DNA from 2 places in the Pseudomonas sp. HLT2-19-2 genome. Region 2 is predicted to be linked to the other one. Evidence: riboswitches for the same ligand, from Rfam matches in the RefSeq annotation. Region 2 holds a riboswitch; the other holds the start of a gene.
What was found. A riboswitch is a leader RNA that binds a small molecule or an ion and turns the genes downstream of it on or off. The one in region 2 is predicted to bind cobalamin.
Positions count from the first base shown of each region.

Region 1: another riboswitch for cobalamin. It lies ahead of cobO (cob(I)yrinic acid a,c-diamide adenosyltransferase); the one in region 2 lies ahead of ACYZTU_RS17475 (CbtB domain-containing protein).

Region 1 covers NZ_CM142712.1:4,400,193-4,407,960, forward strand. The annotation lists gene cbiB (adenosylcobinamide-phosphate synthase CbiB) at 1-581, opposite strand, end outside; gene bluB (5,6-dimethylbenzimidazole synthase) at 578-1,228, opposite strand; gene ACYZTU_RS20425 (cobyrinate a,c-diamide synthase) at 1,225-2,562, opposite strand; gene cobO (cob(I)yrinic acid a,c-diamide adenosyltransferase) at 2,573-3,184, opposite strand; cobalamin riboswitch at 3,265-3,498, opposite strand; gene ACYZTU_RS20435 (hypothetical protein) at 3,652-4,236, shown strand; gene ACYZTU_RS20440 (PQQ-dependent sugar dehydrogenase) at 4,305-5,618, shown strand; gene ACYZTU_RS20445 (O-methyltransferase) at 5,623-6,276, opposite strand; gene ACYZTU_RS20450 (C40 family peptidase) at 6,292-6,828, opposite strand; gene ACYZTU_RS20455 (C40 family peptidase) at 6,994-7,644, opposite strand.
Region 2 covers NZ_CM142712.1:3,751,086-3,758,853, forward strand. The annotation lists gene cobN (cobaltochelatase subunit CobN) at 1-3,357, opposite strand, end outside; gene cobW (cobalamin biosynthesis protein CobW) at 3,361-4,422, opposite strand; cobalamin riboswitch at 4,525-4,737, opposite strand; cobalamin riboswitch at 4,840-5,068, shown strand; gene ACYZTU_RS17475 (CbtB domain-containing protein) at 5,189-5,392, shown strand; gene ACYZTU_RS17480 (CbtA family protein) at 5,404-6,111, shown strand; gene ACYZTU_RS17485 (cobalamin biosynthesis protein) at 6,108-6,521, shown strand; gene cobM (precorrin-4 C(11)-methyltransferase) at 6,605-7,351, shown strand; gene nfuA (Fe-S biogenesis protein NfuA) at 7,413-7,768, opposite strand, start outside.

The sequences.
Region 1 (7,768 bases), 650 kb from region 2:
TCGATCTTTGCCGCCGCCCAGCCGAAACGCTCGAAGCGTTGGTTGCGGTAACCCCACATCGCATCGAGGGTGTTGCTCAATCGGTAGAGCACCACACCGGGCGCGCCGGCCACGGCAAACCAGAACAACGCGGCAAACACCGCGTCACTGCCGTTCTCCAGCACCGATTCGGTGGCAGCCCGGGCGACTTCGGTTTTACCCAGTTCGCTGGTCTGGCGACTGACCAGATAACCCACGCGTTTGCGCGCCTCGTCCAGATCATCGCTGCGCAGGGCTTTGGCCACCGGTTCGACGTGTTCACCGAGGCTGCGCAGGCCGAGGGCGCAATAGAGCGCGAGAATTTCGACGATCCAGCCGACATAGGGCGCCCAGGAAAACGCCGTGGCCAGCAACGTCAGCGGCAACACTGCAATTACCCAGGCAGTGACGCCATGACTGCGCCAGCCGCGACCGCCGGAGTTGAAACGTTGCTCGATGCGATCGGCAAAACGGCCGAACGCCACCAGCGGATGCCAGCGTTTGGGTTCACCCAGCAGCGCATCCAGCGCAACCGCGGCGACACTCAACAACGCCACACTCATTGACTCACTCCCCAATAATTTTCGTACAACAGCTCACTGAGCGGACGCGCCTGCGCCCAGCCTTCGAGTACCAGCATCGGCGCCGGATAAAATTCCTTGACCGGCCCCAGGCAAAGAACGGCTAAGGGTTTGGCGCCGGCCGGCAAACCCAGCAGGTCCGCCAGGGCTTGCGGCTCGAACAACGACACCCAGCCCATGCCCAGTCCTTCGACGCGGGAGGCCAGCCAAAGGTTCTGAATCGCGCAGGACAACGAGGCCATGTCCATTTCCGGCAAGGTGCGACGGCCGAAAATATGGCGCTCGCGATCGTCCATCAGCGCGGCGACCAACACTTCGGCGCAGTCGTTGATGCCTTCGACTTTCAGCTTCATGAATTCGTCGGTGCGCTCGCCGAGGGCTTCGGCGGTGCGGATGCGTTCTTCTTCCACCAGTAGCTGGATCTTGCCGCGCAGGGCTCGATCGCTGATGCGGATGAACCGCCAGGGCTGCATCAGGCCGACACTCGGTGCCTGATGCGCCGCTTCGAGCAGGCGCCGCAGTAATTGCGGCTCGACGGTGCCGCCGCTGAAATGGCGCATGTCACGGCGTTCGGCGATGGCTCGGTAGACCGCTGCGCGTTCGGCTTCGGAGAAGGCGTTGTCAGTCATGGCCTCTTCGCGGGCAAGCCCGCTCCCACAGGATTTTGGTCAGGCGCAAATAGCGCGGCAACCGCCGATGGATTGGACGGAAAATAGAAGTGCACATAAGAGGCGGTCATCCGCCCTTCACGATAAATCGCCTCTGCCCCACGCCCGCCGTTAGGGCTCAGGCCACGAGCGATTGGCTCAAGCTCGGTACTGGTCAGCGAATGGTGATAGGTGTGCCCGCGCAACGAACCTTCCGGCAATTCGACCGCCTGCAACGCCAACGCGGCCAGACGTTTTTGCATCACCGCCTCCCCTGCCAGCAAGCCGACCAATTCAGCGCGAGTGCCCTCGACATCGGTCAACGAGTCGAGCAGATACAGCATGCCCCCACATTCGGCCAACAACGGTTTATCCGCCGCATGGTGAGCGCGGATTGCAGTCAGCATTGTGGTGTTCTGTGACAGCGCCACATGATGCAATTCGGGATAACCACCCGGCAGATAAAGACTGTCTGCCTCCGGCAGTTGCGCATCACGGATCGGCGAAAAAAACAGCAACTCGGCGCCCATGGCGCGCAGCAGATCCAGGCTTGCGCCGTAGGTGAAGGCAAACGCTTCATCTCGGGCCACGGCAATTCGCACACCGGCCAGCAACGGCTCGGCAGCGATCACATCAGGAACCGCGAATTCCACCGCCGGTGGCAGCGCGACCTCGCAACTGCTGGCCAGTGCATCGGCCGCTGCATCGAGGCGCAGGTCGAGATCGTTCAACTCGCTGGCCTGAACCAGACCCAAATGACGACTCGGCAATTCGATCCCGGTTTCCCGGGACAACGCGCCGTACCAGCGCAAGCCTTCGGTCAGGCTGCCTTCGAGCAATTGTGCGTGACGCACTGTGCCAACGCGGTTGGCCAACACACCGGCAAACGGCAAATCCGGCTGATAGCGCGCCAGCCCCAACGCCAGTGCGCCAAAGGTCTGGGCCATGGCGGTGCCGTCGATCACACCCAGCACCGGCACACCGAAGTGTCGCGCCAGATCAGCGCTGGACGGCGTACCGTCAAACAGCCCCATGACGCCTTCGATGAGGATCAGGTCGGCTTCGCCGGCGGCTTCCCACAACAGACGACGACTTTCCTGCTCGCCGACCATCCACATGTCCAGTTGATACACCGGCGCACCGCTGGCGCGCTCGAGAATCATCGGGTCGAGAAAGTCCGGGCCGCACTTGAATACGCGAACCTTGCGCCCCTGATTGCGATGCAAACGGGCCAGCGCGGCGGTGACGGTGGTCTTGCCCTGACCGGAAGCCGGCGCGGCAATCAGCACCGCCGGGCAGTGACGGCTGATTTTCATAAAGTAGTATTCACAGCTCGACGCCTTTTTGCGCTTTGATCCCGGCCTGAAACGCGTGTTTGATCACTCCCATTTCGGTGACCGTGTCGGCCAGTTCGATCATCTCCGGCTTGGCACCGCGACCGGTGACCACCACGTGCTGCATCGGCGGACGCGCCTGCAAATCGCTGAGCACCTGATCCAGATCGAGGTAGCCGTGCTTGAGCGCAATGTTCAATTCGTCGAGCACCACCAGGCCAATCGACGGATCACGCAGCAATTCGCGGGACACCGCCCACGCAGCTTCAGCGGCGGCGATGTCACGCTGGCGATCCTGGGTTTCCCAGGTGAAGCCCTCGCCCATCACATGAAAACGCACCTGTTCCGGGAAGCGCCGGAAGAACAATTCTTCGCCGGTGCTGTTGCGCCCCTTGATGAACTGCACCACGCCACACTGCATGCCGTGGCCCATGGACCGGGCGAGCATGCCGAAGGCCGAACTGCTTTTGCCTTTGCCGTTGCCGGTCAGCACCAGCAGCAGGCCGCATTCATTCGGGGAGTTGGCGATGCGTTCGTCGATCACGGCTTTTTTGCGCAGCATGCGCGCCAGATGACGTTCGTCACGATCGGGGGTATCAGTCATGGGGAGCTCTCCGTTGAGGCTGGATAACGGCGGGCAGGCACAAGAATAGACGGCAAAAAGCCTGGCATCGCCCACCGTGATGCCGCTGAATGGATCAGGCCGGTCTCCGGGCTCATGAGCGGCGATTCGCCTGACTGCGCGCCTTCCCATGTCGACACTCGACACAGTGGCTCAAGGCGCAGTCTTCACTCATTTACCGTTGCGGGGGCAGCGCCGGGATCGTGAGCCTTCATCAATTGAAGAGATCGCTCACCGGCTTCCCTGTTTCACTCTGTCGACCGCAGTCACAGAGCACCTGAAACAAGCCGCGAAGGTTAGAGGGTTGGGGATGGAGCGTCAATTGAAGACGGGCGGCCTGCGAGCGAATAACTGCCGTCGATCAATTATCTGACGCCAATCTTGTGCCACACTCACGACAGTGATATCAAAGAGCCACAATCTCACAGCACAATAAAAAGGTGAGCCACATGCAAGGCATGATCATCAGCAATCCGAAGCTGGAATTCCTGCGCCCGGTGCTGGAACGCTGGTTTGACTGTATCGACCGCTACAACGCCGTGCGCGGCGATAACGACACGCCTTACTGGTTCGATGAAAAAGCCAACCTGAGCCTGCTGTCCGCCGCTGCGTGGATGGCGGAAATGGTGACGCTGCAACAAACGCCGACCCGTAAACAGACCGAAGAAGGCGAACGCAATGGCCGCGCCGATCTGTTTATCGCTACCCGTGAAGAACGCGCTTACCTTCAGGCGACCCAGCGCTGGCCACGCGTCAACAGCCTGAACCTGACTCAAGCATTGCAGGACATCACCAGCGACGCCAAGCGCATCAGCTACGCCAGCGACCTGAAACTCGGCTGCCTGTTCGTTGCGCCGCAAAAAGCCCAACAAAGCGCTACTCCGGAAGAACTCCAGGACATGGTCGACGACCTGCAAAAGGAACACACCTGCGCGGTGGCCTGGTATTTCCCCTATGCCTATCGCAAATTGCGCAACGAAGCCGGCAACTATCACCCCGGCATCGCCGTGCTGTTCAAGGAAGCCCGCGGTTGACCGGTTGAACCATCGCGCACCTGCGCTTCTCTATTGATTAGGTCAATGCATTCATAGGGAAGATCAGCATGCGCAAGCCTCAGCTCGCTCTCGTCATCGTGCTCGCCGGAGGGCTTGCCGCCTGTGGTGAAACCTCCAGGCTGCAAATCTCCGACGGCACCGGCCCCTCTCCCAAGCTGCCAGAACCAAACAAAACCCTGATCCCGACGGTGAACATCGCCCCGGCGATCGGCTGGCCGGACGGCGCTAAACCCATCGCTGCGACAGGGACTCAAGTGGCGGCCTTTGCTGAAGGTCTCGATCACCCGCGCTGGCTCTACGTGTTGCCCAACGGCGACGTGCTGGTCGCCGAAACCAATGCACCGCCCAAACCCGATGACGGCAAAGGCATTCGTGGCTGGGTCATGGGCAAAGTCATGGGCCGTGCCGGCGCCACAGTACCGAGCCCGAACCGCATCACGCTGCTGCGGGACAAGGACCACGACGGCATCGCCGAAACCCGCACGGTGTTTCTGGAAAACCTCAACTCGCCCTTCGGCATGACCCTGGTCGGCAATGACCTGTACGTCGCCGACACCGACCGCTTGCTGCGCTTCCACTATGAAAACGGCGAGACGGCGATCAAATCACAGCCAATGAAGGTGATCGACCTGCCGGGCGGTACGCTGAATCACCACTGGACCAAAAACGTCATCGCCAGCAAGGACGGCCACAAGCTGTACGTGACGGTGGGCTCCAACAGCAACGTCGCCGAAAACGGCATGGACAAGGAAGAAGGTCGCGCGGCGATTTGGGAAGTAGATCGCGCCACCGGCAACCATCGAATCTTCGCCTCGGGGATTCGTAATCCAAACGGCCTGGCTTGGGAACCTCAGAGCGGCGCACTGTGGACGGCGGTCAACGAGCGCGACGAAATCGGCAGCGACCTGGTGCCGGACTACATCACTTCAGTGAAAGACGGCGGGTTCTACGGCTGGCCTTACAGTTATTACGGTCAACACGTCGACATTCGCGTCGAACCGCAAAACCCCGACCTCGTGGCCAAGGCCATTGCTCCGGACTACGCGGTCGGCCCGCATACCGCATCGCTGGGCCTGACGTTCGCTGAGGGCAACACGCTGCCGGCGCAGTTCAAGGAAGGCGCATTCATCGGCCAGCATGGCTCGTGGAACCGTAAGCCGCACAGTGGCTACAAAGTGATTTTCGTACCGTTCAGCGCAGGGAAACCGACCGGGCAGCCGGTTGATGTGCTCACCGGTTTCCTCAATGACGAGGAAAAAGCCATGGGCCGTCCGGTAGGCGTGGTGATTGATCAGCAGGGTGATTTGTTGGTGGCGGATGACGTGGGCAACAAGGTGTGGCGCGTATCGGCGACCAAGTAAGCGCTTAGCGCTTGCGGCACAGCGTCAATCCATCGCCCAACGGCAACAATGACAGATCCACACGCGAGTCATCTTTCAAGGCGCGATTGAGCGCCTGGATGGCTCGGGTGTCCTCGCTCTCGGGATTGCCCTCAAGCACCCGTGCGCTCCACAGCGTGTTATCAAACACCGCCAGACCGCCGACTCGCAGCAGACGCAGGGCGTGCTCCAGATAGCGTGGATAGTTGGCTTTATCGGCATCGATGAAGATCAGGTCGAACGGCTCTTGCTGGTCCATCTGAGCGAGGGTTTCCAGCGCAGGTGCCAAGCGTAGGTCAATTCGTTCGGTTAACCCCGCCTCCTGCCAGTAACGGCGCGCGGTGGCATTGTAGTCGCCAGGAATGTCGCAGCAGATCAGCGAGCCGTCATCCGGCAATGCAGCCGCCATGCACAAGGCGCTGTAACCGGTGAAGGTGCCGACTTCCAAGAGACGCTTGGCGCCGGTGAGTTTCACCAGTAGCGCGAGGAACTGGCCCTGCTCCGGCGCCACTTGCCAGCGAGCCATGGGCAGCGCCTGGGTTTCGTCACGCAAACGCTTGAGCAGCAGCGTTTCGCGCAGGGAAACGTCGAGCAGGTATTGATACAGGGAATCGTCGAGATTGAGTGTGCGAGCGGTCATGACAACCTCTGCAATTTAGGGGTTGCGTGCCAAGTGCTCAGGTTGCAAGACGCGCTTGGCACTCAGATAGGCTTTCTGCCAGTAAGCTTTGGACAAGCTGTCGAGCTTCACCGTGCCGCCGGTGGCGGGCGCATGGACGAAGCGACCTTCGCCGACGTAGATCCCGGCGTGGCTGACCTGGGAGCCGCCATTGGTGGCGAAGAAGATCAGGTCACCAGTTTGCAGACCTTCCTTGCCCACACTGGCCGCCTGCATGCTGATCATCTCGCGGGTGGTACGCGGCAGGGAAATGCCGGCGACGTCATGGTAGACGTAACCGATCAGCCCGCTGCAATCGAAACCCGAAGCCGGCGTGTTGCCACCCCAACGGTACGGGGTGCCCACCAGGCCGAGCGCGCGGAACAACACGTCTTCTGCCTCAGGGGAGAATGCTTGGGAGGAACCGAAAACAATGGGCGCGCGAACCACCGGCGCAGGAGGCGGTGTACGGCTGGCGCAGGCGCTGAGCAGCGCTGCGAAGAACATGATTGCGAGGCGGGCCGACGTCGACATATGCAGAACATCCTGATCTGGCTGCGGCTTTTTCTGCCGGGAGGACAGAAAAGAAAACCGCCTGCGCAGGACGCAGGCGGTTTGCCATCAATAATAGATCAGGATTCTAGCGGCTACGCGGCAAACTTCAAGTAAGACTTTAAGTTCACCTTACAAAATGTCCGCTTACTTGCGTGCCGTGACGATAGACGGGGCTGCAGTTGGCGTCATCGCCAGTGCGCGCTTGGCTTCGATGAAGGTCTTGCTCCAGTAGCTGTCGCCCAGGCTATCGATCCGGACACCACCGCTGCGGCGGCTGCTGGAATGGATGAACTGGTTGTCACCCAGGTAGATCCCGGCGTGACTGACGCGGCCGCGACGGCCATTGGTGGCGAAAAACAGCAAGTCGCCAGGCTTCAGTTTGCTGCGCGAAACCAACGGAGCGTCCACGTTGATCATTTCGCGAGTGGAGCGTGGCAAGTTCAGGCCGGCTTCTTCACGAAACAGGTAACCGATGAAGCCACTGCAATCAAAGCCGGCTTCGGAGGTGCCGCCGAAACGGTAACGGGTACCGATCAGGGACATGCCACGTTCGAGGATGCTGTCGGCCAGAACCGGAAGCTGGTACGACTTGCCGCCGGCGAAGTCTACCAATTCTTTTTCGGTGGCCGCCTCTTCCTGTTCAAGCGCTTGCTGATAAAGAACGGAAGATTGGGCAGAAACAGAATTTTTAGCCTGCTGTTGCTGCTCTTGCTGGGACACTGGAGAGTGAGCAGCGCAACCGAACAACAGGGTGACGAATGCGAGGGGCACGAGGGGTGCAAAGCGATTTAGCATGGGCACGACCGTGTCTGATAGTTTTAAAGAAGGCGAGACTATGCCCACTATCAATCTCATTTGCAAATTCAATCGATCTTGATGTGACTTATCGGTTTCTCGTTTACATCTAAGCGCTTAAGCC
Region 2 (7,768 bases):
ACTGAGGCTTTCTACGGCGGCGAGCATGCCGCCCTGGAACTGGTAATAGTCATTGGAGTCGAGCAAGTCGTGCTCACGGTTGTCCTGGTTTTGCAGCACGGCTTGCACTTGGCTCAGGCGCTGAGCGAACTGCTCTCGCGCCGCGGTGCCTTCGTCAGAACCGCCGTAAGCGTAGCCGCCCCAGTTCAGGTAAACCTCGGCCAGGTCATCGCGGCTTTGCCACAGACGACCCTCGATGGCGCCCTGCACGCCCGCGCCGTAAGCACCCGGTTTGGCGCCAAAGATGCGCCAACCGGCCTGACGCCTGGCCGCGTCTTCATCCAGCCCCGATTGCCTCAACGCTTCGCGCTCGGCACGCACCTTGGCGGCCAGGGGGTTGAGGTCGTCCGGCTCGTCGAGGGTGGCGACCGCTTGCACGGCGGCGTCGAACAGACGGATCAAGTTGGCAAAGGCATCGCGAAAGAATCCGGAGACGCGCAAGGTCACGTCCACGCGCGGACGGTCCAGCAGGCTCAGCGGCAAAATTTCGAAGTCGTCGACCCGCTGACTGCCCGTGGCCCAGACCGGGCGCACGCCCATCAGCGCCATGGCCTGGGCGATGTCATCGCCGCCGGTGCGCATGGTCGCGGTGCCCCACACCGACAGGCCGAGCTGGCGCAGGTGATCGCCGTGGTCTTGCAGGTGTCGTTCAAGAATCAGGTTGGCCGACTGGAAGCCGATGCGCCACGCGGTGGTGGTCGGCAAGTTGCGCACGTCTACCGAGTAGAAGTTGCGACCGGTCGGCAGCACGTCGAGTCGACCGCGACTCGGCGCACCACTGGGGCCCGCCGGCACGAAGCGACCACTGAGAGCGTCGAGCAGACCGCGCATTTCCGCCGGGCCGCAGGCGTCCAGTCGTGGAGCGACGACTTCACGCAGGCTGTCGATGATGGCTTTCACCTCTGACCAGCCTGACGCGTTCAGCTGCTCAATCTCAGTGTTCAAGGCCTGCTCGATCAGCTGTGTGGCGAACAGTTCCAGACGTTCGCGGGTATCACCGGCTGTGCGCCAGACCTCATCGGTGAGGGTTTGCAGTTCAATCGGACGCGGCCCAGCCCAAGGTTCGGCGAGCGCACAATCCAGCGGATCAAAGCCCAACGCGAACGCCTTGGCCAGCGCCCGCAGCAGACTTGATTGTGCGCCACGCCCATCGCCACGCGGGATACGCAGCAAGGCCAGCAAGGTGTCGATGCGCAAACGCCCGGTCGGCGACTCGCCGAACACATGCAGACCGTCGCGGATCTGCGACTCTTTCAAGTCGCACAAATACGTGTCCAGACGCGGCAACCAGATCGCCGCATCGGCATCACTGTCGAGCTTCTCGTCCAGTTGCAGTTCGCGATCGATGTGCGTCTCGCGCACCAGTTGCAGGATGTCGCGCTGCAATTCCCGGGCACGGCGCGGATCGAGCAATTGCGCTTCGTAATACTCGTCGGCGAGTAATTCCAGGTTGCGCAACGGGCCGTAGGTTTCGGCGCGCGTCAGCGGCGGCATCAGGTGATCGATGATCACCGCTTGCGTGCGGCGCTTGGCCTGGGCGCCCTCACCCGGGTCGTTGACGATGAACGGATAGATGTTCGGCAGCGGCCCGAGCAGCGCGTCCGGCCAGCAACTCTCCGACAGCCCGACGCCTTTGCCCGGCAGCCATTCGAGGTTGCCGTGCTTGCCGACGTGGATCACGCCGTGGGCACCGTAGGTGTTACGCAACCAGAAGTAGAACGCCAGATAACCGTGAGGCGGCACCAGGTCCGGGTCGTGATACACCGCGCTCGGATCCACCTGATAACCGCGTGCCGGTTGAATGCCGACGAAGGTCAGACCAAAGCGCAGCCCGGCGATCATCATTCGCCCGCCACGGAACATCGGATCGCTTTCGGGCGTGCCCCAGCGTTCCAGTACGGCCTGGCGGTTGGATTCGGGCAAGGCGTTGAACATCAGCAGATAGTCGTCCATCGCCAGGCTTTGCTGACATGGACGCTGGTCAAGGGTGTCGAGGTCGTTGCTGACCCCACCGAGCAATTGCTGGATCAACGCGGTGCCAGTGTCCGGCAACTCCGCCGGTAGCGGATAACCTTCGGTGTGCAGCGCACGGAGGATGTTCAGCGCGGCGGCCGGGGTGTCGAGGCCCACGCCATTACCGATACGACCATCACGCGTCGGGTAGTTGGCGAGGATCAGGGCGATGCGTTTTTCACTGTTCAGTACACGCGCCAGATCGATCCAGCGCCGCGCCAGTTCGGCGACAAAATCCATACGTTCAGGTTGTGGTCGGTAGCAGACAACATCCGACTGGCTGCGTTCGCTGCGCCAGGCCAGGTCCTTGAAGCTGATCGGCCGGCTGATGATTCGGCCATCCAGTTCCGGCAGCGCGATGTGCATCGCCAGATCGCGTGGACCGAGGCCCTGTTCACTGGCGCGCCAACCGGGCTCGTTGTCCTGGGCGCAAATCGCCTGAATCACCGGGATGTTGCGACGAAACGGTCGCAGGTGCGGCGCTTCAGGGCTGGATTGAGCGAAACCGGTGGTGTTGAGAATCACCCCCGCTTCAACTTCGTCCAACAGGTCCTCGACCGCCGTCAGGCAGCTGGGCTCTTTCAAACTGGCCAGCGCAATCGGCAACGGGTTCAACCCCGCCGCCTGCAAACGCTGGCAGAAAACATCGATGAAACCGGTGTTCGCCGCTTGCAGATGCGAACGGTAAAACAGCACCGCCGCGACCGGTTGATCGGCCTGCCAGTCGGCTTGCCAATCGTGGAGGTCTGCGGGGCTTTTTTGCGGATGGTAGATCGCTGTGCGCGGCAGGGTTTGCGGCTCGGCCCAGGCGTAGTCGCGATCAAGCCAACGATTGGCGAGGCAGCGAAAAAAATCCAGGGCATTGCTCATGCCGCCCTGACGCAAAAACTGCCAAAGCCGATCGCGGTCGCAGGCAGCCACGGTGCTCAGGTCGCTGAGTTCCGGGTCCGGGCGGTCATCGCCGGGCACCAGAATCAGCTGCACGCCGCGCTGGGACAACTCCACCAAGCGCTCCACGCCATAGCGCCAATAGGCGATGCCGCCGTGCAGCGAGATCAGAATCACCTTGGCGTGGCGCAGCACTTCGTCGACATACAGGTCGACCGACGCGTGATTCTGCACCTGCATCGGGTTGGCCAGGCGCACGCTCGGGTAATCGTCGGGCAACTGCTGCGCCGCTTCGGCGAGCAGCGCTAGGCTGGAGTCGCCGCTGCACAAGATCACCAGCTCGGCGGGGGTTTGTCCAAGGTCGGCAATGTTGTCATCCGACACGAAACCGCCGGGTTGGGTCCTGAGCAGGTGCATGGCTTAAACGCTGAGCGCAGCGCGCAATTGCGTTTCGATTAGAATTCCGTCCAGTTCCTGGCCGATCAATACCAGGCGCGTGGTGCGCGCTTCGTCGGCGCCCCACTGACGATCGAAATGCTTGTCGAAACGTGTGCCCACGCCCTGGATTAACAGGCGCATTGGTTTGTTCGGGATGGCGGCGAAACCTTTGACACGCAAGATGCCGTGCTGAACCACCAATTGAGTCAACGCGTCCAGCAGCAGGCTTTCGTCTGCCTGGGGCAGTTCGATCGAGATCGAATCGAAAGCATCGTGATCGTGATCGTCCTCACCTTCATGGTGGTGATCGTGATGGCTGTGACGGCTGTCGATGTGTTCTTCGGAACCGGCACCGAGGCCGATCAGCACGTCCAGTGGCAGACGACCACTGCTGGCTTCGATGACTTTCACGGCGGGCGGCAACTCTTCAGCGACTTCCAGGCGCACACGGGCCAGGTCTTCGGGGCTGATCAGGTCGGCCTTGTTGAGGATCACCAGGTCGGCGCTGGCCAGTTGGTCGGCGAACAACTCGTGCAGCGGCGATTCGTGGTCCAGGTTCGGGTCGAGTTTGCGCTGGGCATCGACCTGGTCCGGGAAAGCGGCGAAGGTGCCGGCGGCGACCGCTGGGCTATCGACCACGGTGATGACCGCGTCAACAGTGCAGGCGCTGCGGATTTCCGGCCACTGGAAAGCTTGCACCAGCGGTTTTGGCAGGGCCAGACCCGAGGTTTCGATGAGGATGTGGTCGAGGTCGCCGCGACGGGCGACCAGTTCGCGCATCACCGGGAAGAATTCTTCTTGAACGGTGCAGCACAGGCAGCCATTGGCCAATTCATAAACGCGGCCGTTGGCTTCTTCTTCTGTGCAGCCGATGGAGCACTGCTTGAGAATTTCGCCGTCGATGCCCAGCTCGCCAAACTCGTTGACGATCACCGCAATACGACGGCCCTGAGCGTTGTCGAGCATGTGCCGCAGCAACGTGGTTTTGCCCGAGCCGAGGAAGCCGGTAACGATGGTGACAGGGAGTTTGGCCAGTGTTTTCATCGGATGCCCTTTGGCAAGGTGGCGGGCATACGGGACGACGACCGGCAACGCGGACGCGCGTGCCTGAAGAGTTCGCCACCGGATCACCCCGCCCGGTTGAAAGTGAGAATCTGTGTCGAGGCAGGTCTCCTGGCTGACGGCTTGCCAGTCGTTCGACTGACGTTGGCTGCGCCTTCCCGCGGGCCCGATAGACAGGGCTTGCAGTGGCGTGGCAGCCAACAGAACCGTTCACAGTTGCGGGGGCAGCCGCGGCATCGACCGCGTTCCCTTCTTAGCTTCGGCAGACGCCGAAGAACCTCGAAAGCGCAAGGCTACGCATCGTCTCGGGGCGGGTCAATGTCCTACACAGAGCCAATCATCATTCGGTACCGAGTTGAGAACCCTTGCCAATTGACGCCCAACCCCCGCCCATGCTCTCCTACACGCCTTGTTACGGGTGCCCTTCACAGGGTGAAACGGGAAACCGGTGAATCATGTGCTTTACTCTAAAGCCATGTCAGTCCGGTGCTGCCCCCGCAACGGTAAGCGAGCGAAGCGTCAGATCCACTGTGCCAGCAGTTCGGCATGGGAAGGTGATGTTTGCAGGTCAAGGCGAAAGCCAGCGCCCCTCGTGAGCCCGGAGACCGGCCCGCAACACAAAGTGACCATTACGATCACTGAATAACAAACCCGCGGTGGGCGGGCGCTGTTTGAACCTCTGCGCGCCCGACTCGCAGGGGTCTTCCATGCGCTCTATTCACCCGCTGACAGACCAGAGGGAAGCGCCATGTCGATCATCAGCAGCACCGGCAGCAACACCGATAAGAGCACCGCCAGCACCACCACGACCCTGACTCAACGCCTGACCGCCGCCGTGTTTGCGTCGATCCTTGGCGCTAGCCTGGTGTATTTCGCCGGTTTCTCGCACATCGAAGCGGTGCACAATGCCGCGCACGATACCCGCCACAGCTCTGCATTCCCGTGCCATTGAGACCTGCTGACATGATCAAGCGTATTGCGCAAACCGCAGGGTTCACCGGGCTGCTGGCCGCCCTGCTGCTGACCCTGCTGCAAAGCTTCTGGGTGGCTCCGCTGATTCTGCAGGCCGAGACTTACGAAAAGTCCGAGCCCGCCGCTGTTGCCGTTCACGAACACGCCGCGGGTGCTGTCGCCGCTCACACTCACGACGCCGATGCCTGGGAACCGGAAGACGGCTGGCAGCGCGTGCTGTCGACCACGGGCGGCAATCTGGTGGTAGCGGTCGGTTTCGCCCTGATGCTTGCCGGTCTTTACACCTTGCGCGCACCGACTCGCACTTCCCAAGGCCTGCTATGGGGCCTGGCCGGTTATGCGACGTTCGTGCTGGCACCCACCCTCGGCCTGCCGCCTGAGCTGCCGGGCACCGCCGCTGCTGATTTGGCGCAACGGCAGGTCTGGTGGATCGGCACTGCCGCCTCCACGGCGGTCGGTATCGCATTGATCGTGTTCAGCCGCCACTGGTTGATGAAAGTGCTCGGCGTGGCCATTCTGGCCGTTCCTCACGTGATCGGTGCACCACAACCGGAAGTCCATTCGATGCTGGCTCCAGAAACCCTGGAAGCTCAATTCAAAATCGCTTCGCAGCTGACCAACGTGGCGTTCTGGCTGGCCCTGGGCTTAGTCAGTGCCTGGTTGTTCCGCCGCAAAAGCGATGGTCAATACCACACATGACTGACCTCAGTGCAGCGCCGACCCTGGTGGTCGGCCTGGGCTGCCAGCGCGGCTGCCCCGTCAGCACGCTGCGGGCGTTGCTCGATCAGGCGTTACAGGCTCATAAAATCGAGCTCCACCAGATCAAGGCGTTGGCCAGCATTGACCTGAAGCGCGAAGAACCTGGTTTGATCGAGTTGGCCGAACAGCTAGCGCTGCCACTGATGTACTTCAGCAGCGAACAACTGGCCTGCTATCAACCGCAACTCAGCCACCGCTCGGACATCGCGTTCGAACGCACCGGCTGCTACGGCGTCGCGGAAAGTGCCGCCCTGGCCCTGGCCGAACAGTTGGCCCAGGCACCGGCAAAATTGCTGATTCCACGACAAAAATATGCCCAGGCCACCTTGGCATTGGCCTGCGTCGCCTGAAATCCTCAATAATCCCTGTCTTTGATCATGAGCAATCTTCATCTGAAGCTTTGTCCAGCCCCTTTTTCTCACAGGAACCGACGATGACCGTCTACTTCATTGGCGCAGGTCCCGGCGACCCGGAACTGATCACCGTCAAAGGCCAACGGCTGATTCGAAGCTGCCCGGTGGTCATCTATGCCGGCTCCCTGGTGCCCGCCGCCGTGCTGGAAGGCCATCGCGCCGAACACGTGGTCAACAGCGCTGAACTGCACTTGGAACAGATCATCGAGCTGATCAAGACTGCCCATGCCAACGGCCAGGACGTGGCCCGGGTGCACTCCGGTGATCCGAGTCTGTACGGCGCCATTGGCGAGCAGATTCGCTACCTGCGCGAACTCGACATCCCTTTTGAGATTATTCCCGGCGTCACGGCCACGGCGGCCTGCGCGGCACTGTTGGGCGCCGAACTGACGTTACCCGATGTGTCGCAAAGCGTAATCCTGACCCGCTACGCCGACAAGACCGCCATGCCCGTCGGCGAAGAGCTAGGCAGCCTGGCACAGCATGGGGCGACCATGGCGATTCATCTGGGGGTCAATCATCTGGAGAAAATCCTGGTTGAATTGCTGCCGCACTACGGCGCGGACTGCCCGATCGCGGTGATTCACCGAGCGACCTGGCCGGATCAGGATTGGGTGGTGGGGACGCTTGAAGACATTGCAGCGAAAGTTGAAGCCAAGGGGTTTCGGCGCACGGCGTTGATTTTGGTGGGCAGAGTCTTGGGCAGTGATCACTTCAGTGAGTCATCGCTGTACCGCGCTGGGCATGCGCATCTCTACAGACCCTAGGACCCATAAAAAAACGGCGCTCACGGGGCGCCGTTTTTTATGTTTGCAGTGAACACCTTACTTAGTAGTAGGCGTTTTCTTTCTGCGTGTGGTCGGTGACGTCACGAACACCCTTGAGCTCGGGAATGCGTTCGAGCAACGTGCGCTCGATGCCTTCGCGCAGGGTGACGTCTGCCTGGCCGCAGCCTTGGCAACCGCCGCCGAACTTCAGTACGGCGATGCCGTCTTCGACCACATCGATCAGGCTGACCTGACCGCCGTGGCTGGCCAGCCCCGGGTTGATCTCGGTTTGCAGGTAGTAGTTAATGCGCTCGTTGACCGGGCTGTCGGCGTTGACCATCGGGACTTTGGCGTTTGGCGCCTTGATGGTCAATTGGCCGCCCATGCGGTCGGTGGCGTAGTCGACTACCGCATCGT